2 regions of the Nitrosospira sp. Nsp13 genome follow, and region 2 is predicted to be linked to the other one. Evidence: riboswitches for the same ligand, from Rfam matches in the RefSeq annotation. Region 2 holds a riboswitch; the other holds the start of a gene.
The links. Region 2 has a riboswitch for cyclic di-GMP ahead of BLO43_RS12105 (S8 family serine peptidase). Riboswitches for the same ligand answer to the same signal wherever they lie in the genome.
Positions count from the first base shown of each region.

Region 1 (10,512 bases), on a different contig from region 2:
GTCGCAGGCAAGCGATATTCACCTCGAAATGGTGACAGGCGCATTGTCAATCAAATACCGGATCGATGGTGTGCTGAGCCTGATCGGTGTGGTGCAGGGTCCAGACCTGGCCGAGCAAGTGATTTCCCGGATCAAGGTGATGTCCGATCTGGATATTGCCGAACGCCGCGTACCGCAGGATGGCCGTTTCAAGATCTCGATCCAGGGACGGGAGATCGATTTCCGCGTTTCGATCATGCCGAGTATTTTTGGCGAGGATGCCGTGCTGCGTATTCTCGACCGGCAGGCGCTTGCCGACCATGTCGAGGGACTGACATTGAATCATCTTGGTTTCAATCAGGCCGCCATAGCGAGTTTCCGCCGTCTCAGTTCCGAACCGTATGGCATGTTGCTGGTTACCGGTCCCACCGGCAGCGGCAAGACCACAACGCTGTACGCCGCGATCTCGGAAGTCAATGATGGGCAAGACAAAATTATCACCATAGAGGACCCGATCGAATACCAGCTACCCGGTGTGCTGCAGATACCGGTCAACGAAAAAAAGGGGCTGACTTTTGTACGTGGTTTGCGCTCGATTTTGAGGCACGATCCGGACAAGATCATGGTCGGCGAAATCCGTGACCCCGAAACGGCGCAGATCGCCATACAAGCGGCGTTGACGGGCCATCTTGTATTTACCACGGTGCATGCCAATAACGTGTTCGACGTCATCGGCCGCTTCTCGCATATGGGGGTGGACCCCTATAGTTTTGTCTCAGCCTTGAACGGAATCGCCGCGCAACGGCTGATTCGGCTGCTTTGCTCACATTGCGCGGTAGAAGAACGGCCGGACGAGCAACTGATCACGGAATCCGGCATTACTTCCGAGCAAGCTAGCGAATTCCGGTTCCGCGTTGGCAAAGGTTGCGGCCAGTGCCGGGGGAGCGGTTACCGTGGGCGAAATGCAATCGCGGAAATGCTGGTATTGAACGATGAAATCCGTGAACTCATCATAGCGCGTGAACCCATACGCCGGATAAAAGAGGCGGCGCGGCGTGGCGGTACCCGTTTCCTGCGTGAAGCGGCGCTGGAGATGGTGAAAACCGGGCAAACAAGTCTGCAGGAGGCCAATCGTGTCACCATTGTGGCGTGATCAGATGCGGGTTTTTTTCGCGCCGGGCCGGGTCGAGCTGGTGCGTTCTTACCGCGGAATAAAGCCGGTGCAGGCTGCCAGGCTGGCGGCGGCTTGCGAGCGCGATCCGGATTCGCCTGCCTGGGAGCAACCACTAAGGCAATTGGATCAGATGATCGTGGATGCCGCCGGCGTGGATATGATAATCACGATTTCTAACGACTTTGTGCGATACGCGGTGGTATCACCACAAGCGCAAATCCTGACCCCCGCCGAGTTGTACGCCTACGCGGCTTTTCACATGCGTGAGGTGTACGGAGAGAGAGCGGGGGCATGGACGCTGAGCATGAGTGCCTGGGACCCATGCAACGGGGGCGTCTGCGCTGCGATAGAAAGTATCCTGCTTCAACGATTGAACGAACTCGCAACGCAACACAAAGTCAGGTTAAAAAGTATAGTGCCTTACCTGTCGGGCGCCTTCGATCAATGGTGCAAACGATTCAAGGGGGAACGGATATGGTTTGCCCTCATGGAAACCGGGCGCCTTTGCCTCGTCTCGTTATCGAACGGCGTCTGGCAGGGGATACGCAACCAGCGTATGTTGCATAACGCGGAAGACGAGCTGCTTGCTGCGCTGGATCAGGAAGCAATATTGTTTTCAGCGCGCAAGGAAGCCGTCGAGCAGGTCTATCTATTTGCGCCGGAGCATCCGGAATTGGCATTACCGGGAGATTGCGGCTGGCGGATTATTCCATTGCAGACCGAGAGTATGCTCGCACCGTCGCATTATCCGCTCGCTGTCGCGGCTCCAGACGGGAAAAACTGATGCGTAGCCTCGATCTGAAATTTCCTGACGGCGGACAGGAAGCACGAAGTGCCGGATACATCATGCTGGCGCTGGGTATGCTTGCTTTAGCCGGTGTGCTCTATCAATATCAAGGGGCAACGGACGAAGTGGCCTACTGGGATTTGCGCATCGCCTCAATGGATTCACGGACGGGAAGGAAGACGAAGCCACTGGTTTCTCCAGCACAGGGAGGACGGGAAATAAAGCAGGAAATTAGAAGAGCCAACGCGGTGCTGAGCGAGATCGACTTGCCGTGGGGTGCGCTCTTTGATTCTGTCGAATATGCAACAAGTCCCGAGGTGGCTCTGCTGGCGTTCCAGCCGGATGCCGCCGGCCGAACGATGCGAATGGGAGGTGAGGCAAAGAGTATGGCGGCATTGCTTGATTTCGTCAGCGCCCTGGAGCGCGAACCGGTCCTCAAGGATGCCTATCTGCTTAAGTATGAAGTCAAGCAGGACGATCCGCAGCGGCCGATTATTTTTTCCGTTATGGCATCATGGATCGAAGCGTCCTGACAAATACATTGCTGCGGGTACGCTGGCAAACGGAGCGGCTTGGCAGTGCTGGAAAAATCGGCTTCGGACTGCTGGTTTTTTCGGTTGTGTTTTTCTTTTCGGCGGTGCTGCCGCGCCAGGCCGAGTCAAGCGCACTCATGGAGAAAGCCGAAACGATGCGATTGCATTTTCGGGCGGAACCGGTGCGTGTATCAGGCAGAAAAATGCAAAGCGATCAAGGGCTGGGGGATTTCTATGCTTTTTTCCCGAATATTGATTCATCACCGTTCTGGATCAAGGAACTGGTGCAGGTTGCGGAAGCAGCCAACGTGGAGATCAGCGGTAGCGAGTATCGTATGGTGCGCGACAAGGGATGGAAGCTTGCGCGCTATGAAATGATGCTGCCGGTTCGGGGCGGTTATCCGCAAATGCGCGCTTTTATCGCCGATGCCTTGCGCGTTGTTCCCGCCATCGCGCTCGTGGATATTGTGATCAAACGTGAAGGTGTGGAATCCGATTTGCTCGAAGCGAGTCTCAAGTTTCATCTTTATTTGAACGAAGGCAAGAGATGAAGACAACAGGACGGGGGCGCGTAGTGTGGCTGGGAGGAGCGTTGTTGGCGACACTTCTCGCTACCCAGTGGGTGAGCGGTGGAGATGGAGGCACAGATCCGGTAGCCGCGGTTCCCGAACAAAAGGCGCAAAGGGAGATAACAGGGGAGAGGAAGGAGTTGCACGCCACCGAAGATGACACCGCGCAACTAGAACTTGAGCGGCTGGAACGCAGAAAATTCAGTGCACAGGCGGGCAACCTTTTTAGCCGTCAATCGTGGATACCGCCCCCCCCCACCGCGAAACCCCAGCCGCCCTCCCCGCCGCCCCTTATGTTCAAATATCTCGGCAAAGTGACCGAAGGGGATCAAACACAGGTCTTTCTCGCTTTGGCTGAACGCAACTATGTCGTCAAGGTGGGAGAAAAAATAGATAACCAATATCGGGTGGATGAGGTGACCGATCACGCCATCACCCTGACTTATATACCGCTCAATGCCAAGCAAGTGCTTTCGATAGGCAGTGGAGTATAAAGAAACCCGCGATGAAAACTGGAAGGTATATCTTGATCGTGATGATCTCGGCCATATTTGCCGGATGCGCGACAAATAAGGCTTTTGACGAGGGCAAGCAGCTTATTGCCGAGGGCAAGATGGATACCGGCCTGGCAAGCCTGGAAAAGGCGGCACGCGAAGAACCGGACAATCTGGAGATTCGCGCGGTGCTCGCGCGTCAGCGCGAGGCGGTAGCGGGACGCGTGCTCGTCGAGGCCCAGAATGCCCGATTCTCGGGCGATCTCGATGCCGCGGAGCGGGGATTTCGCCATGTACTTGAGTTGAATCAGCGCAATGAACGTGCGCAGGTGGGTTTGGCGGTTATCGAGATGGACCGCCGTCATATCGAGGCGTTGAAGCAGGCGGAAGCATTGCTTCAGCGCAATGACTATCCCGCTGCGGAAGCCGGGATCCGGTTGGTTCTGCAGGAAAATCCGATGCAAGAGGATGCCCGCCGGCTGATAAGACAGCTTACCGAACTTCAGTTGCGAGACGGGGCGGCCATGGAGCAGCCACCCTTGTTAAAAACAGGTTTCAAGCAACCGATTACCCTCGAGTTTCGCGATACCGGTTTGAAATCGATATTCGAAATTATGGCGCGTACCGCGGGGATCAATTTTGTATTCGACAAAGACGTCAAGCAGGATACCAAAACCACTGTTTTCCTGCGCAATACCCACATTGAAGATGTGTTCAAGCTGCTGCTCATGACAAATCAGCTGACACACAAAGTGCTGAACGAAAATTCGGTATTGATTTATCCCAATACACCCGCCAAACAGAAGGAATACCAGGACCTGGCGGTACGCAGTTTCTATGTTTCGAACGTGGATGTGAAACAGATGGTCGCCATGGTCAAGGGGCTGGTCAAAACCAAGGATATTCACGTGGACGAGGCGCTAAACCTCTTCGTCATGAAAGACACGCCGGACGCGATTCGACTTGTCGAGCGGCTGGTTACACTGAATGATCTGGCCGATCCCGAAGTCATGCTGGAAGTCGAAGTACTGGAAATCGGACGTACTAAACTGCAAACGCTTGGTTTACAGTATCCTAACCAAATCAATGTGAACATGCTCACCGCGGGCGGTGTGGCCGCCGGCATTCCTGCAACCTGGACCATTAATAGCACCGGGATCAACGACCTCGGCTGGAGCGCCAAGGGGTTAACCGCATTTATTGCCAATCCCGCAGTGATCGTCAACCTCAAGCAGCAGGATGGGATCATCAATGTCCTTGCCAATCCGCGCATTCGTGTCAAGAACCGCGAGAAAGCAAAAGTTCTCATTGGCGACAAGGTTCCCGTTGTCACCACGACCGCCACCGCCAATGTCGGCGTGGCCTCATCGGTGAGTTATCTTGACGTGGGGCTCAAGCTCGATGTCGAATCCACAGTTTCGCTTCAGGATGAGGTATCCATGAAGGTCAGTCTTGAAGTCAGCAATATCGTCAAGGAAGTGCCCGTGACCGGGGGTGGGCTCGCCTATCAGGTGGGTACCCGTACCGCGGCAACCACGCTGATGCTGAGGGATGGTGAAACCCAGGTTCTGGCGGGATTGATCAGCGACGATGAGCGCATCACCATCACCAAGGTCCCCGGGTTGGGAGATTTGCCCTGGATTGGTAAATTATTCTCGAGTCAGAGTCTTACACGCAATAAGACCGAGATCGCGCTGCTGATAACGCCACGTATCCTGCGCAATATTTCACGGCGCACAAAAATAGATAGTGAGTTTCATTTTGGCACAGAGAACACCGCGGGAATGCTGCCGGTAAGGATCAGCAAGGTCGCGGCGCGATCGCTGGCGATATCATCCACACCCGCGGGAGGCGTGGCGGCGACTCAGAGGGACATCCCGCGCCCGCTTCTCGATGAATCCCGGCCGGTCCGTGAGGCCGCCGCGGCCGCCCCTCAAGCCCCGGCGGTGCTATCTTTGAACGTGCCGGAACAGGTTGCGCCTGGCAAGGATTTCACCGTTAGCGTGAATCTTGCCGGTGCGGAAAACCTGCCCGCCGCCGACCTTGAACTGGATTACGACGCAGCCCAGCTTGAAGTACTGGATGAGGGAGAAAAATCCGGGGTACGCCAATTGAAACTGGGCAAAGGCGGGGGGATGGCGAGTCTGACGTTCAAGATCATTGCGCAAAAATCGGGCACGGCTCAGGTCAGCGTCAGGAGCGTTACATTTCAGGGAGACAGCGAGGGTGCGCCACCCGAGGTTAAATTACCCCCTGTGGCGAATATCGAGATCCGTTGAGTGCATGGCGAAAATAATTCCGGCCGCAAGCCCAGCGGGAAATGGTGGTTTTTCCCTGGTCGAGTTGACAGTCGTGATGGCCATTATGGCGGTTCTAGTCTCTTCGGCCATGCCGTTGTATGAACTCACCGCGCAGCGCGAAAAAGAAAAAGAATTGCGGGTGGGGCTAAGGCAGATCCGGGAAGCGCTCGATGCCTATAAGCGGGCGGTGAATGACGGGCGTATCGCTAGAAAAGCGGACGAATCGGACTATCCTCGCAAACTGGAAGACCTGGTTGCCGGGGTACCCGATGCCAGGGATCCGGAAAAGCGCAAGATCTATTTTTTGCGGCGATTGCCCCGCGATCCCATGTCCACCGACCCGGCGCTGCCTGATGCCGAAACCTGGGGCAAGCGTTCTTATGAAAGCCCGCCGGATAATCCGCAAGAGGGTAACGATGTTTTTGATGTGTACTCCCGTTCGCAGCAAATTGGCTTGAATGGCATTGCTTACGACAGGTGGTGAGAGATGCGCAACGCTTATTCCGCCTTCATTTTGAGAACCAGGCAAAGTGCCGGAAAAGTCGGCGGGTTTCCGGTAAAAAACTGGAGATATTCCGGTTTTACCCTGATCGAGCTACTGGTCGTAATGGCGATCATTGCCACTTTACTCAGTATTGTGGTGCCCAGGTATTTTAACTCGCTCGACAGATCCAAAGAAGTGGTGCTGCGACAGGATCTCCACGTCATGCGCGATGCGATTGATAAATTTTATAGTGATACCGGAAAATACCCGAGCGAACTGAACGAATTGGTGGAGAAGCGATATTTGCGCGCTATTCCGGTCGACCCGCTGACGGAAAGCGCGGCAACATGGGTTGCCGTGCCTCCCCCCCGTGATGGCGGAGGGGTTTATGACGTGCGTAGCGGTTCACCTGAGCAGGCAAAAGATGGCACACTTTACGAGGCGTGGTAAAAAAGGGATCTGAGGCATGGGTGCGGAAAGAGGATTCACCTATATCTGGATACTCTTCACAGTCGCGCTGGCAGGTATTGTTCTGGCTGCCGCGGGACAACTATGGCAAACCGAAGCGCGACGGGAAAAAGAAGTGGAACTCATGTTCGTGGGAGAACAGTTCAGACAGGCGATCGGATCATACTACGAGAGCTCTCCGGGAATGCCCAAGCGTTTTCCGGATTCGGAGCAGAAATTGCTTTTCGATGATCGTTTCCCGATACCCAAACGGCATTTGCGCAAAATCTATTTCGATCCCATGACGGGCAGAGCAGAGTGGGGATTGATCAGAAAGCCCGGCATCGGAATTGTCGGAGTCCATAGTTTTTCGACCCGTAAACCATTTAAGCGGGCAAATTTTCACGAGCGCTATGCGAAGTTTGCCGACGCAGCGAGTTATCAGGACTGGGCGTTCGTCTACACGCCGGGAGAGGCTGGCAGCACCCCGCAGCAACCGGGATCACAACCCCAATCTCAGTCTCAGTCCAAGTCTCAGCCCGCACCTCAATCGCAACCCAAACCCCCATCCCAGCCGCAATCCCCGGCGCAGCCGGAAGCATCGCCCCCTCCACTCTCACCTGATCCATCGGCCGCGTCAGGTTCAGTCTCCCCGCCGCCAGCCTACTGAACGCATGCCTTAGCTCGTCGCGAAACCACTCCCCCGCGACGGCAACCAGATATCAAGCCGCCGGGAATCGGGCGGTGCGAGGGTCGCAGTGACCGCGTTGCATCCCTATGCGCTGCCCGCATCCCAAAAACCGCACACTCTGCTCATGTCAAACTACCGATTCAGGTTGAACGATCTTTTGACTCCGGATCTGCGCCGCGGCGCCATGAATGCCCGTATGCCGTCTGACATGATCCTTTCTACCTGCATCATATTCACGAATTTGACACACGACCTTAATGATTCTGTCATCCAGAGCGCTGAAAATAGCCGGGCTCCGAAGTTGAGTAAGAATACAACTTTACCGATGTTGTGGCCGGGTATGCGACACAAATAAAATCAAGGCATAAGAGGCATCATGGGGGGAACCATTACTCTCACGGAACGAGAAATGGAATATCTGTTCCGGATCATCGACTCATCAACCTGCATTTTCCGGCGCCATCAATTCTTCCTCTGGTCACAAGGCGAGCTACAAAGCCTTTTGCCGCACGGCATGCTCATATGCGTGTTCGATGAGGGGTCCGGCCAATCGATCAGCATCGAAAAATTCAGCCGTACTGAAATAAGCGAGATTCTGTTTTCCGAGCTTTGCCGGCCGGATGGGGGCATTGTATTCCGTGTCATGTCGGCATGGAGCGCGGGCAAGAACCAGCCATTTCTACTTTGCCCTAATAATCCCAATGGCATTGCCTACAAGCATTTTGTGAATGATCTCAAGCGCGGTAATCTGGAGCGCGTCGCGGCGCACGGAATGTTCGATGCCAATGGCCGGACGAGCAGTCTGTTTGCCTTTACGCAAATTTCCGGTGTGTTAACCGAGCGCCACGCATACTTTCTCGAACTGCTGGCGCCTCATATGCATATGGCACTGGTACGAATGCTATTCCATGAACGGCATCACCAGCCCGGTGCCATAGTGGAAAAAAACAGAAAACTCATCACGGACCGGGAGACGGAAGTTCTGCGCTATGTGCAGATGGGGAAGAGCAATCTTGAAATCGGGAGCTTGCTCAAAATCAGCCCCCTTACCGTTAAAAATCATATTCAAAAAATCCTGCGCAAGTTGAACGTCAACAACCGGGCGCATGCGGTAGCCAAGGCGATGGCGTTGAAGATCACGCTCTAGCCGCTAGCGAGTCGTTGAGACATCCGGACACGAGCGGCTGCGTAGTCCGAACGCCTTATGAAAAATTCATCGACCTATCTATTTAACGTCACATCGGGTCTTTAACCTAAGAGGGCGGCATGAAAAAGGATTGATATGGATCAGGTGTCGTTCCGGTACGGAAAAATGAACAGGAAGGACTACAGAAACTATGGTCGAGCTTCATAAGCGCTTAACCATCACTGCATATAGTGGCAAGGGTCCGGCAGAAAGTGCAAGCACTTCACGCCAGACGGGAACAAAGCCAAACCCGTTGCGAGGCGGGGACGGAAAGCCGCGGGCCTAAGCGTTAGCGGAGGTAGCCGGGTTGCTCCAGGATGGCTGATCAGATGGGCCACGAGCCGCATGGGTCAGCCGGTTGAAATCGGATATCAGGCGCAACTCATTTAACTTTTTAGGGAGCATCAGTAATGAAAATGAACTTCAAGCTTAAGGCACTCGCGGTCGCCGCCATCATGGCAGCCTCGGCGCCGGCTTTTGCCGCTATCGACGGTGGCGTGACCGGCAACGGTGAACTCCTGCTCAACGTACGCTATTACGGTGGCGATTCCGCTACCACCGGTGGGGATGATATCTCGGCCTTGTTCGATCTGGGCTTAAAAATGAACGATGTGCTCGCCGCGAACAGCAGCCTGACCGGCCTTGCCGGAACGTGGAACCTTAATTCTGGTGCCTACGGCGCCTCCTGGAATCAATTGGTGAATTTTGTCGGTGCAGCCAACATAGGTAAAATCGAATTCAATGTGATCGCTCTGGATGACACCGACCGGAATCTCGCCGGCGGTTCGCGTTATCTGATGACGGGAAATGTGAATTCCTGGCCAAGCCAGGGGAATACAAACGTGAAAACGATGAACATCATGGAAGCGTATATCGATGCCAATAATAGTCGCGGCACCCATGCCACCGATGCCAATGGCGCCAGTGTTGCCATGCCGACGGATGCTCCCAATACCTTCTTCGGCGCAATTGGTGGTTCGACCCAAGGTGATAACTGGATGGCGAAGACTACGGTTGACACCACCCAGGTACTGGGTACGGAGCAGAACTTCTGGTTTTTGACGACTTCCTCCACTTCCAATCTTGCCCAGGCTACCAAGACTCCTTTCGGTGTTGACCTGAATCACGACGGCGTTATCGGTGCGGGCGAGTTCACCAAGATTGCATTGAACGAAGCCGGTATCCTCAGCATCACCAGCCCGGTACCGGAAGCCGATACCTGGGCCATGCTGCTGGCCGGGCTCGGCATGCTCGGCGCGATGGTCCGTCGCCGCACAGGGGTCTGAAACACCACTGCCACTCGCTTCTTCGATCCGCTTCCGCCTCCCGTTTGGGGAGGCGGAGAAGGGATGAATACGCATATACAACCCGTTAAAAGGATATCAAAATGAAACTGAAATTGAGTAAAATCGCGCTCGCAGTCGCGACGCTAGGCGCAACCCCGGTTGCTTTCGCCCTCACTCCTGCACAGATTGCCGCCGGCCCCACCACCTACGTGTGGCTGTCCGGCGCGTCCGCCCCCAGCAATGCCGTATTTCGCAGTGTGATGTCGCTCTGCAATGGCCTGGCCGGCAACGGCGGCGCCAATGACGCCCACATGTACCTGGAAAGCACCGGCACCGAGCCCGGCAAGAGCAGCGGCGACCGGGTCGCCTATGCCTGCACCATGAGTGCCGCCGCCGGTTCGCTGGCGGGCAAGAAAGTGGTGGTGTACCACACAGTTGAAGCAGGTTCCTTCAACGCTTACGCCCCGCATCTGAGCATGGCGGGCGAGCCCAATCCCAATGGTTACCTGCCGGGCAATATCAAACGCGTCAATAACCTGGCATTGCTGGGCGCTGCCGGTAAATGCGCCGCAGGCGCTGCCG
Region 1 covers NZ_FMVD01000004.1:165,357-175,868, reverse strand. Annotated here, with positions in the region: gene BLO43_RS06945 (GspE/PulE family protein) at 1-1,132, shown strand, start outside; gene BLO43_RS06940 (hypothetical protein) at 1,113-1,937, shown strand; gene BLO43_RS06935 (fimbrial assembly protein) at 1,937-2,473, shown strand; gene BLO43_RS06930 (hypothetical protein) at 2,455-3,024, shown strand; gene BLO43_RS06925 (secretion system X translation initiation factor) at 3,021-3,536, shown strand; gene BLO43_RS06920 (secretin N-terminal domain-containing protein) at 3,548-5,815, shown strand; gene BLO43_RS06915 (type II secretion system protein) at 5,820-6,320, shown strand; gene BLO43_RS06910 (type II secretion system protein) at 6,324-6,770, shown strand; gene BLO43_RS06905 (type II secretion system protein) at 6,787-7,437, shown strand; gene epsA (XrtB/PEP-CTERM-associated transcriptional regulator EpsA) at 7,835-8,605, shown strand; cyclic di-GMP riboswitch class I at 8,878-8,959, shown strand; gene BLO43_RS06890 (PEP-CTERM sorting domain-containing protein) at 9,055-9,930, shown strand; gene BLO43_RS06885 (hypothetical protein) at 10,032-10,512, shown strand, end outside.
Region 1: linked by a shared signal. The riboswitch ahead of BLO43_RS06890 (PEP-CTERM sorting domain-containing protein) and the one ahead of BLO43_RS12105 (S8 family serine peptidase) in region 2 are both predicted to bind cyclic di-GMP.

Region 2 (10,512 bases):
GATCGCCCTGATAAGCGTGATGTAACGCTTCACCAATGCCGCGGGCAAGATGGATGTCAGTCGTTGTTACCAGTGTCGCGTTATCTTCTTCTTCGACTGCCATGATCCGCTTAAGCGGATGTTCGGCTCGTTCGCGTTTTTCAACATTGTGTACAAGATGCATGATTTCCTCGCGATGAGCGAAAAAAAACACCCCTTGCAAGGTTAAAAACCCGGCAGGAAAATGATCATGCGTGCGATGGCAGGCGGGGCAGGTTTCCCGGTGTGCATCGGCGTTGGCGCTGCCCCATTGCCAGCGTCCTTCATGAAATACGGCCCCGCATTGAGGGCAGATGGTAGGCTCCGGCAGCTTGCGTCTTGCTTTATAGGTGTCATGCACACGCTCTTGAAAGAGGCCGTCATCACGGGAAATTTGATGGAAGCCGGGTAACTTGCCTGCGGTGCTCATTGCAATACTCCCAGAATGAAAAATATTACGTTCTACACACGGCAATCGATCATTCCAGCGCCATAACCGGAATCACAGACAGGCGTTGCTTCATCTACCGAAACACGAAAACGAATACTCGAAATCAAGTCCGCAAGCCCAAGGAATGACAAATTCATATCAGTCGCTTTATCATCCCTCCTATATAAAATCCGCTTTACTTAACTTCGATCCGTTTGGCCGTTTTCCCACTCTTCTTCGGGAGCGTCAGTACCAGCGTACCGTTCTCATACTTGGCCTCGGCTTTGGTTTCATCCACTTCGCTGCTCAGGGTAAAGCTCCGGTAAGCCGATCCCTGATGGCATTCGCGGCAAATAACTCTTTCTCCTTCCTTTTCCTCTTTTTCTCCCTTGGTCTCGGCACTGATGGAAACCAGGTTGCCGTCTATTTGTACCTTGACATCCTCTTTCTTGACCCCTGGTATTTCCGCGCGGACGGTATAAGCCGTATCGTTCTCAGTCAAATCCATCTTGATTGTGGGAGCGTTTTCCATTTCCATGGAAAATGGGCGCATTCCAAAATTCTTGAACCAGTCCTCAATATTGTAAAACGGATCGGAGCGGGTGATATCGCTGAAAAGAGGGGAACGCCGCATGATATTTGCCATGATATTTCTCCTTTATAGTAAAGTTATTCAACCGTCCCATGCTGCCCCGGTCACGCCAGGATTAGCGGTCAGAGTCTCCCACGTTATAGGGTGTGCCATCCATCCCGGGCAAGCCTTCCACTTCCGTTTTCGCCGCCAGCCAGTCTTGCGCATGAGCGCCACGGCGTTCAGTTCGATAATAAGAGGCGGTCGAAATCATCTGATAACCATTTCTTCGCTCCCTTACTTTATGCTCGCCGGATCGACGAGTTTTCGCCGCCATTGACTCAGCGGGTATCAATTTTTTTGAGGGTTCAACAAATTCGCTTTCATTTTTTTTTCTCTTCGTGCTTCCCGCATCGGGATTGCTCAATGGTTTACTTGACAAAATATGACCTCTAAAAATGAATTGAAAAACTATGCGAAGAATATGTCACCATTTAATCGCGCAACCTGATCTAACGATGAGACTCTTAATTATTAACAGCTCCTTGTGACAATCTCTGTACGCTTGCGAACATTGAGCATAGATCATTTGGAACTAGGGCCTTTATTTCTCACCCGCGTTGCTACACAAAAAACGCGGAGGCAAGGTGTGAAGCGCAGGCCCTACCTAGTAGGCATACCGGGCACAATTTACATGCTCTTGCAGATTCCTGGACAATCCGCCCCTCCCTGTTTGGGATCGCAATCATCGGTGGGATCATCCACGCAAATTCCGCCAGCGGCACATTGAATCCCCGCAATTCCACCACAGGCTTGCGGTTCAGTCTTCTTGCACTCGCCCTCGTGCTCAACGGACACGCCCGCAGCTGCCGCAGTACACGCGTTCCCGTACGTCTTGCCATCGCAACCGCATACCGGTCTGAATTCCCGGGTACAAATCGTAGGTCTGGTCTTGCATGTGCCTTGCGCATCCGGCATCTTGCATCGGCCGGTACCAAAATCGCAGTACTGTTGCGCGTCAGGACAGGTTTCTCCGGCGATTCCGCCACAAGTCAGGGCCTGCCCACCGGGGCTCGAATCAATCGGTTTGCATTGCGAAGTTAACTCCACATTAAGAAATGTGCCTGCTTTGGGATGAATGGAACGCAACTGTCTGACAAAAGCGTTAAACTTTTTTGACGTTGTGTTGAAGCCCGCCTCCGCGCATGCGAGTAAACCTCCTTCGATCGGAATGGGTCCACCCGCTCTGGGGCTATAAACAGCGAATGTATCGACGGTATTAGCGGTAATTGCCTGCCCTACAAACTTACGCACTGATCGCAAGGCGGCGTTATCGAGACCGCGCCCATCATTGGTTAAAGTAATATTAACGGCACGTTCCGCGGGATCCACAGGGGGCTGAGCAATGACCGGTGTGATGCTGAAAAGCGCTGCACCCACCAGGCAAATGTAAATTAACCTTTTCATTTTCTCTTCTCCTATCTGTAAATCGTTGGCAAATCTGCGAAGGCTAACGGCATACCTATGAAATGCCCCCTGATACCCAGGTAATATCCACTCACAACGAAAGCATCACATTCTTTTTGTAGTAAAGAAAATTCAAAAGTAAAGACGGATTTGTGGTTGGTGAAACGAGTCCAGCGACTGGCTGCATCATCCCGGCGGAAAAAACACATTGAAATAGGCGGCCAGAAACCGGTCCATGCATGATGCCTGGCCCGGTTTTATGGCGCGAATCTGCTCGTGGTTGCTACTGGATCACCATTACATTCACGGAAGTGGGCGTAGCATTGCCTGCTGCATCCTTCGTTACGACCTCGATTGTATGCGCCCCGGCCGCGACTTTACGGATATTCCAGTTGTAACCCAGCGTGCTCCCGCTTCCGGTTGCCTTCAGCACCCCATCGATATAGACGGTTTGCGTAATGCCCGCGGCGCCGCTATCGTCGGTGGCATTTATACTGATCGGCACATTGGTACCCGAAACGTTACCTGCTACCGGATTGATGATTTTTACCACCGGCGGCGTGGTATCTTTGGGAACCGTCACGGTTCCGTTGGCCACATTCACCGCTACGGCGGCTGAAGCCTTGGAGTTGCCGGCCGCGTCGAAGGCATAGGCAACCAGATTGGACATGCCGTTGGGGGTGCCGGCCGAATCCCAGGTGAAGCCAAACGGCGCCGAGGTATCAATGGCGACCGTGGTGCTGTTGACCCGCAGTTCGACACGGGTCACGCCCACGTTGTCGGTCGCGATCACATTCACGCCGACCAGCCCCGTCACCGTGGCGCCGCCCAGGGGGGCGGAGATGGAAACCACCGGGGCCTGGGTATCCGGAGCCTCGGCGGTGGCCGCGGCAGCCTGCACAGCCCGTGCGGCATTCACTCGTCCATAGCCATAATAGGCATCGCGGCCGGCAGCACCCAGGTCAACCGCCGTGGAGTAGAGCAGACTTTCGACTTGGGTATTGGGCAGCGTTGACTTGACCGCCATCATGAGCGCGACCACGCCGGCAGTAACCGGACTCGATACTGAAGTGCCGGAAACCGCCCCGTAACCCCCCCCCTTGCTCGTCGTCCAGATCCCCGTGCCAGGTGCAGCCAAGGCCACATACGTACCATAGCTCGACCAGCTGGCTTTCACGTCATTGCCATCGGTGGCCGATACCGGAATCATCGCCGTGGTGGGAGTGAAATTCTCATTGATGCCGTTGTTGCCGGCGGCCACTATCACCAGCCCTCCCTTGTCCTTCATGTATTGCGCAGCACTGACTACGGCCGGCCGGCTGGGCTGATTTGCAAAGCTGATGCTGGCAACGCGGATGCCGCGGTCGGCTGCATAGATCAAGCCATTGGCGATCATGCTGCTATAACCGCCGCCGCTGACGTCGGTAACGCGAATCGGCATGATCTTCGATTGACCCGCCACCGAGGTCACTCCTATGCCATTGTTGCCGGCCGCGGCGGCCGCGCCTGCGACTTTGGTGCCGTGGCCATAAACGTCCGAGGTATTGGAATTATTGTCGTAGAAATTCCAGCCCGGCACCAGCCGGTTGGCAAGATCGGGATGGGCGCTATCGACACCTGAATCCAGGATGGCAATCGTCACACCCGCGCCCTGAGAACTATCCCAGGCCGCGGGCGCACCGATTTTTGGCAGATGCCACGCGCTGCCATAGTAAGGATCATTCGGCACCAGTTCGGGCGAATCACGATAATCGGGTTCCGCCAACTTGAGATGCGGGTGGCGAGCCAGCCTTGCGGCGATCGCCTTTTCCGAGGCATTGCCCGGCAAGTCCACGATGTACAAGTCGCTCTGTCCGATCTTCCTGCCCTTGCCGCCATGGGCGTCGAGTATCTTTGCCAGCTCCTTTTCCGGCAGCCCGGCGCGCGGCATCACCAGAATCCGTCCTTTTGCCCATGTTTCGGAACCAGCCGATCGCGACCCCTTGTCTTCCGGAGGTGCGGCGTTGGAAACTACTGAGGCTGTCATGCAACTGCTCAATACGAACGCCGCGACACCATGCCGCGCAAGGATGCAACGCCGTGAGCCAAAAAAGCCAGAAAGAGTTAGTGTTGCGGCCCCCGCAGCCGGACCCTCTACCCCGGCAGCAGGTAATGCATGTTTGTTAATATTCACCCGTAGTTCCTCCTCGTGATAGGGAGGCGGAACCGCCTGGATAGGCCTGGAGAGAAAAACGCTCAGTAACCGGTTATGAAAATCCGAATCCGAACGTATTACTTGATTCCCGTCAATTCACAACATTGACAAAGGAAATGGCGTTATCTGGCAGTCCTGCCGTCCTGGGGCGTATGCCCGGTAGACCGTCGACTTTGCGCCCCCCGCTTTCGCGAGGTTTGCCCTTTACAGATCAAGAATTCTGGCGTTATCTTACATGAACCACGCACGTTGCCTATTAGACTGAAGTACAACTTGGGTGCAAACGAATGGGTAACAAAAAAATGGAAAGAAAATTATCAGCGAGTAAGGTGTCTCACATTGCTGCTAATTGAATTACTGAGGATTATCAAATGCGCAAGCACAAGAAACGATATTGCCTGAGGGGCAATACATAATTGCCGTTGAAGCCAACGTACGCTGCAGGAGGATCGCTCTTGATAGCCAGCAAACAACAAACCCGCCGAAGCGGGTCTGTATGTTGAAACTGGGAAAGTTAACTATTTTTTCTGTCTACGGGCTGCACCGAGTCCCAATAGACCCAAGCCAAGAAGCGTGAGTGTCGCTGGCTCAGGAATAAGGACGGGGGGGTCGCGAGGATCGCCGGGAACATTGAGTTCCGTCAGACTTGTTCCATACTGAAAGCTGACGTTCGAAATGTCAGCTATTGACAAGCCATTTACGCCAGTCAGGACAAAAACAACCGTATCTTGGATGAGAGGGTCCTTGGACAACCCACCGTTTGGATTAAAACCCGATGCGGCCGAAATAATCCCGAAATTTATGCCATCGAGTGATGCAGGCTTATCCAGATCAGTGCCGGCAAGGCCATTATTGAAATTGCCGATGTTGCCCGATAAGCCGCTGGTCAGATAGCCCGAGCTTGAGATTCCCCTGTCAGCACCACCGATAAGCGAGGCCGCCTGGTATCCAAATTCGCCGCCAACGTTCGTGAGACCAGTGCAATTGACTAAATCACAGGCACCCAGAATAGATGACCCAGCGCCCACCGTCGCAGAAACCGGCGTCAGAAGAGGATTTCCCGTGAAATTCCAAAATAGACCGGTAAGAGTACTGCCCGGCGCATCTTGCCCGCTGTTCGAGGGTGAAGTATTTTGTAAAGTGACCGTTAAATTATTGCCGACAATATCGAAAATAGCTGATGCGGTGACAGGAACACCGCCTGGACCTGTCCCCGCCCCCGTAAAGGTAATAGGGACCGCCATAGCGTCCAACGACGCAGCCGATGCTACAAGCATCCCCGCAAAGGCTACGGATAATTTTGAGTATTTCATTTTTTTTTATGACTCCTGGTAGTAAGTTACAAATAGGTTTGACCCTAATCGCATAGTAAGCAATTTACGTGCCAGATCTTTTAATTACCACAACTCATTCATTTTAATTAAATTTAATCTCTTCCTATATTGATAATTCACACTTCGGTAAAAATACTCGACAAAAAAGATCCTCAAAAAGCCTGCGTCGCTTCTTTACGCCTAAAATTGAACTACTTTGTAAACTGTTAAAAAACCGCTTTGATATTAAGGTGGGGCGCCTGCTCAAGCAGCAGCCCAAAGACAGTCACAAGCTCTACAGCCTGCATGCACCGGAAGCGGAGTGCATCGCCAAAGGCAAACACACCAGGAAGGGCTAGTGGTTGGCATGTGCAGCCTGCCGGGCAATCCCTACGATTGGCATACCTTGCACGCTGCGCTGCAGCAGATGGAAATCCTGACACAGCGCCAGCCGAAGGAAGTGTTCGTGGACCTGGGCTACCGAGGAGCCACCCCCAGCTGGTGTCAAGATCTACCACCGCAAACTCAAACGCCGCATCAGTACGCAGCTTAAGCGGGACATTCGGCGACACAGCGCCATTGAACCAGCAATCGGGCACATGAAAAATGATGGCCGGCTGCGCAGGAACTGATTGAAAGGCACAGAAGGCGACACCTTCCATGCCTTGCTCTGTGGCTGCTGCACAACCTGCGCATGATCTTGAGGAAGCTGCGGCTTCTTCTCGTCTGATTCTCGTTCGACTGCAGTGGCAAGCAGCGACTGATAACGCAGCACCCGCCGTCCTACAGTCGCCTACTCTTGAAAATCGAATTGTTCAGAGGCGACTAACCAAGGGTTATCAACGTGCAAGCACAAGAAGCGATATTGCCTGAGGGCCAATACATAATTGCCATTGCAAGCCAACGTACGCTGCAGGAGGATCGCTCCTTGATAGTCAGCAAACAACAAACCCGCCGAAGCGGGTCTGTATGGTGAAACTGGGAAATTTAATTATTTCTTCTGCCTGCGGGCTACACCGAGTCCCAATAAACCCAGGCCAAGAAGCGCGAGTGTCGCTGGTTCGGGAATAGTGACTGGGCGATCGCTGTATTCGCCAAAGGCGAAACCACTATCGGAACAGTTGGTTGAGCTTCCACAGTTCCCCGCCGTGGTGAGACTTTGCAGGTGGGCGCCCAATTGGCCGGACCCCGCATCGTTGGACTGGGCTACCGGGGCATTGGTAAACAATGCCGTGGTGAAATTACCCACATTGTTGGTCATGGTGAAGGTCAGGTTCTGACTGTTGGTGACGTCAGCTGCGTTGGGCGGACCCGCTGGATCCAGCGTTTCAAACATAAAGGTGGTCCCCCCCGCCCCCTGTACAGTTGCCGGCGAATTTACAGTCCAGCCTGTAGGATCAAAACCACTGAAGCTGTAGTCGCTTGCAAGCCCACTCATATTAAAATAGAACTCATCCAGCTTGACATCCGGGTGAGCGGGCGAATTGATGTCAATCGTCCAGAAGGCCTGGTTGGAAGTGGTATCCCCCGTAATGGTGACGTTCATAAACAGATTATCTGGGCTATCCGGCCGGATATCCCCTGTAAGCACGCCATCAATGGTGAACGGAATGGAGTGAGCCAAGGGTGCAGACAGTCCCAGGGCTAAAGCGAGTACAGAGGCGGATATATATGAAGATTTAGAAAAATGAGACTTTTTCATCGCAGACCCCCAAGTAAAAGGCTATATTAGGTATTGGTTTTCCCAACTAAATATAAGCAATTCACGTGCCAGATACGTAATCAGTTTCAAGTAATTAATTTTAATAGATTTTTTAATTTCACCTCAATTGATATTTGCATTACTGTAAAGATATCCGACAAGAAACGCAGGAAGCCTCCTTGCAGCCTAATTTGAACTACTAAGTTTTTTATTAGCGGTATTGTCTGCGTCACTAACTATCGCCAAAAATAGTTGGATTGCATTTTACTGACTTCCGAGGTCTTGGCTATCGGACTGAAGTACATCTTGTCGATTCAAGGAACGTTAATGCGAGGGCTGCTCGTGAGCTGGCAACCAGTCATTCGCGACACTCTGTAACGCTTTGTATGCCCGGGTGCCTGAACTCGCAATAATTGTACGTCAGGTATTGATTTTCCGGTTGAACAGGCTTGTCATATAGGATGGATTCGGTATCGGAATGTAAACAATTCCGACAAAAGCAGGATCGCAAATATGGGACCCTTATCCATTTTCAAGCGCCAGGGCAGCTCGGGCAGACCCAACAAAAACCGGCCCATGTGATGCCTGGGCCGGTTTTATAGCGCGAATCCGCTCGCGGTTGCTACTTGATTACCATTACATTTACGGAAGCAGACGAGGCATTGCCCGCTTTATCCTTCGCCACTGCCCGGATGGTATGCGTTCCAGCTGTGACACTATTCGTGCGGATATTCCAGTTGTAACCCAGCGTGCTCCCGCTTCCGGTTGCTTTCAGCACCCCATCGATATAGACGGTTTGCGTAATGCCCGCGGCGCCGCTATTGTCGGTGGCGTTTAAGCTGATAGCGACGTTACTGGAGATATTACCCGCCACCGGATTGATGATTTTTACCACTGGTGCTGTGGTATCTTTGGGAACCGTCACGGTTCCATTGGCCACATTCACCGCGACGGCGGCCGAAGCCTTGGAGTTGCCGGCCGCGTCGAAGGCATAGGCAACCAGATTGGACATGCCGTTGGGGGTGCCGGCCGAATTCCAGGTGAAGCCAAACGGCGCCGAGGTATCAATCGCAACCGTGGTGCTGTTGACCCGCAGTTCGACGCGGGTCACGCCCACGTTGTCGGTCGCGATCACATTCACGCCGACCAGCCCCGTCACCGTGGCGCCGCCCAGGGGGGCGGAAATGGAAACCGCCGGAACCTGGGTGTCTGCCGTTTGGGTAGCACCCACGGCGGCCTTTATCGCCCGTGCGGCATCCACTCGTCCATAGCCATAATAGGCATCGCGGCCGGCAGCACCCAGGTCAATCGCCGTGGAGTACAGCAGACTCTCGACCTGGGTATTGGGCAGCGTTGGCTTGGCCGCCATCATGAGCGCAACCACGCCGGCAGTAACCGGACTCGATACTGAAGTGCCGGAGACCGCCCCGTAACCCCCCCCCTTGCTCGTCGTCCAGATCCCCGTGCCAGGTGCAGCCAAGGCCACAAAAGTACCATAGCTCGACCAGCTGGCTCTCACGTCATTACCATCGGTGGCCGATACCGGAATCATCGCCGTGGTGGGAGTGAAATTCTCATTGATGCCGTTGTTGCCGGCGGCCACTATCACCAGTCCCCCCTTGCTCTTCATGTATTGCGCAGCACTGACTACGGTCGCCCGGCTGGGCTGATTTGCAAAGCTGATGCTGGCAACGCGGATGCCGCGGTCGGCTGCATAGATCAAGCCATTGGCGATCATGCTGGTATAACCGCTGCCGCTAACGTCGGTAACGCGAATCGGCATGATCTTCGATTGACCCGCCACCGAGGTCACTCCTATACCATTGTTGCCGGCCGCGGCGGCCGCGCCTGCGACTTTGGTGCCGTGGCCATAAACGTCCGAGGTATTGGAATTATTGTCGTAGAAATTCCAGCCCGGCACCAGCCGGTTGGCAAGATCGGGATGGGCGCTATCGACACCTGAATCCAGGATGGCAATCGTCACACCCGTGCCCTGAGAACTATCCCAGGCTGCGGGCGCACCGATTTTTGGCAGATGCCACGCGCTGCCATAGTAAGGATCATTCGGCACCAGTTCGGGCGAATCACGATAATCGGGTTCCGCCAACTTGAGATGCGGGTGGCGAGCCAGCCTTGCAGCGATCGCCTTTTCCGAGGCATTGCCCGGCAAGTCCACGATGTACAAGTCGCTCTGCCCGATCTTCCTGCCCTTGCCGCCATGGGCGTCGAGTATCTTTGCCAGCTCCTTTTCCGGCAGCCCGGCGCGCGGCATCACCAGAATCCGTCCTTTTGCCCATGTTTCGGAACCAGCCGATCGCGACCCCTTGTCTTCCGGGGGTGCGGCGTTGGAAACCATCGAGGCTGTCATGCAACTGCTCAACACGAATGCCGCGACACCGTTCCGCCCAAGGATGCAACGCCGTGAGCCAAAAAAGCCAGAAAGAGTTAGTGTTGCGGCCCCCGCAGCCGGGCCCTCTATCCCGGCAGCAGGTAATGCACGTTTGTTAATATTCATCTCTGATTCCCTCTTCTCATTATTTCTGATTTTGAAAAATTCCACATGGGAATACCCTATGGAAGCACAACCGGCATAAAGCCCATTTCTTCTCGCCGCTTTTTTTGCCGTCTGTAATGACGATGTGAAAGCCGGTTGAATCCACTCGCCCCCTGATCCATTAGTCGATGGATGCAATGGAGCCCTGCTCGAAGACGGATAAACAGGCGGCTGACCCAGGGGATCGCTTCCTTGGTCAGCCGAGGCCCTACGCGCAACCTTTAACTATGACTGGACAGAATGGCCCTGAATGGACTTTTATG
Region 2 covers NZ_FMVD01000010.1:70,021-80,532, reverse strand. Annotated here, with positions in the region: gene BLO43_RS12125 (BCAM0308 family protein) at 1-448, opposite strand, end outside; gene BLO43_RS12120 (Hsp20/alpha crystallin family protein) at 645-1,094, opposite strand; gene BLO43_RS12115 (hypothetical protein) at 1,156-1,356, opposite strand; gene BLO43_RS12110 (Kazal-type serine protease inhibitor family protein) at 1,710-2,486, opposite strand; gene BLO43_RS12105 (S8 family serine peptidase) at 2,770-4,659, opposite strand; cyclic di-GMP riboswitch class I at 4,806-4,892, opposite strand; gene BLO43_RS12100 (XDD4 family exosortase-dependent surface protein) at 5,199-5,993, opposite strand; partial or broken gene BLO43_RS12095 (IS5/IS1182 family transposase) at 6,236-6,737, shown strand; gene BLO43_RS12090 (PEP-CTERM sorting domain-containing protein) at 6,985-7,695, opposite strand; gene BLO43_RS12085 (S8 family serine peptidase) at 8,318-10,210, opposite strand.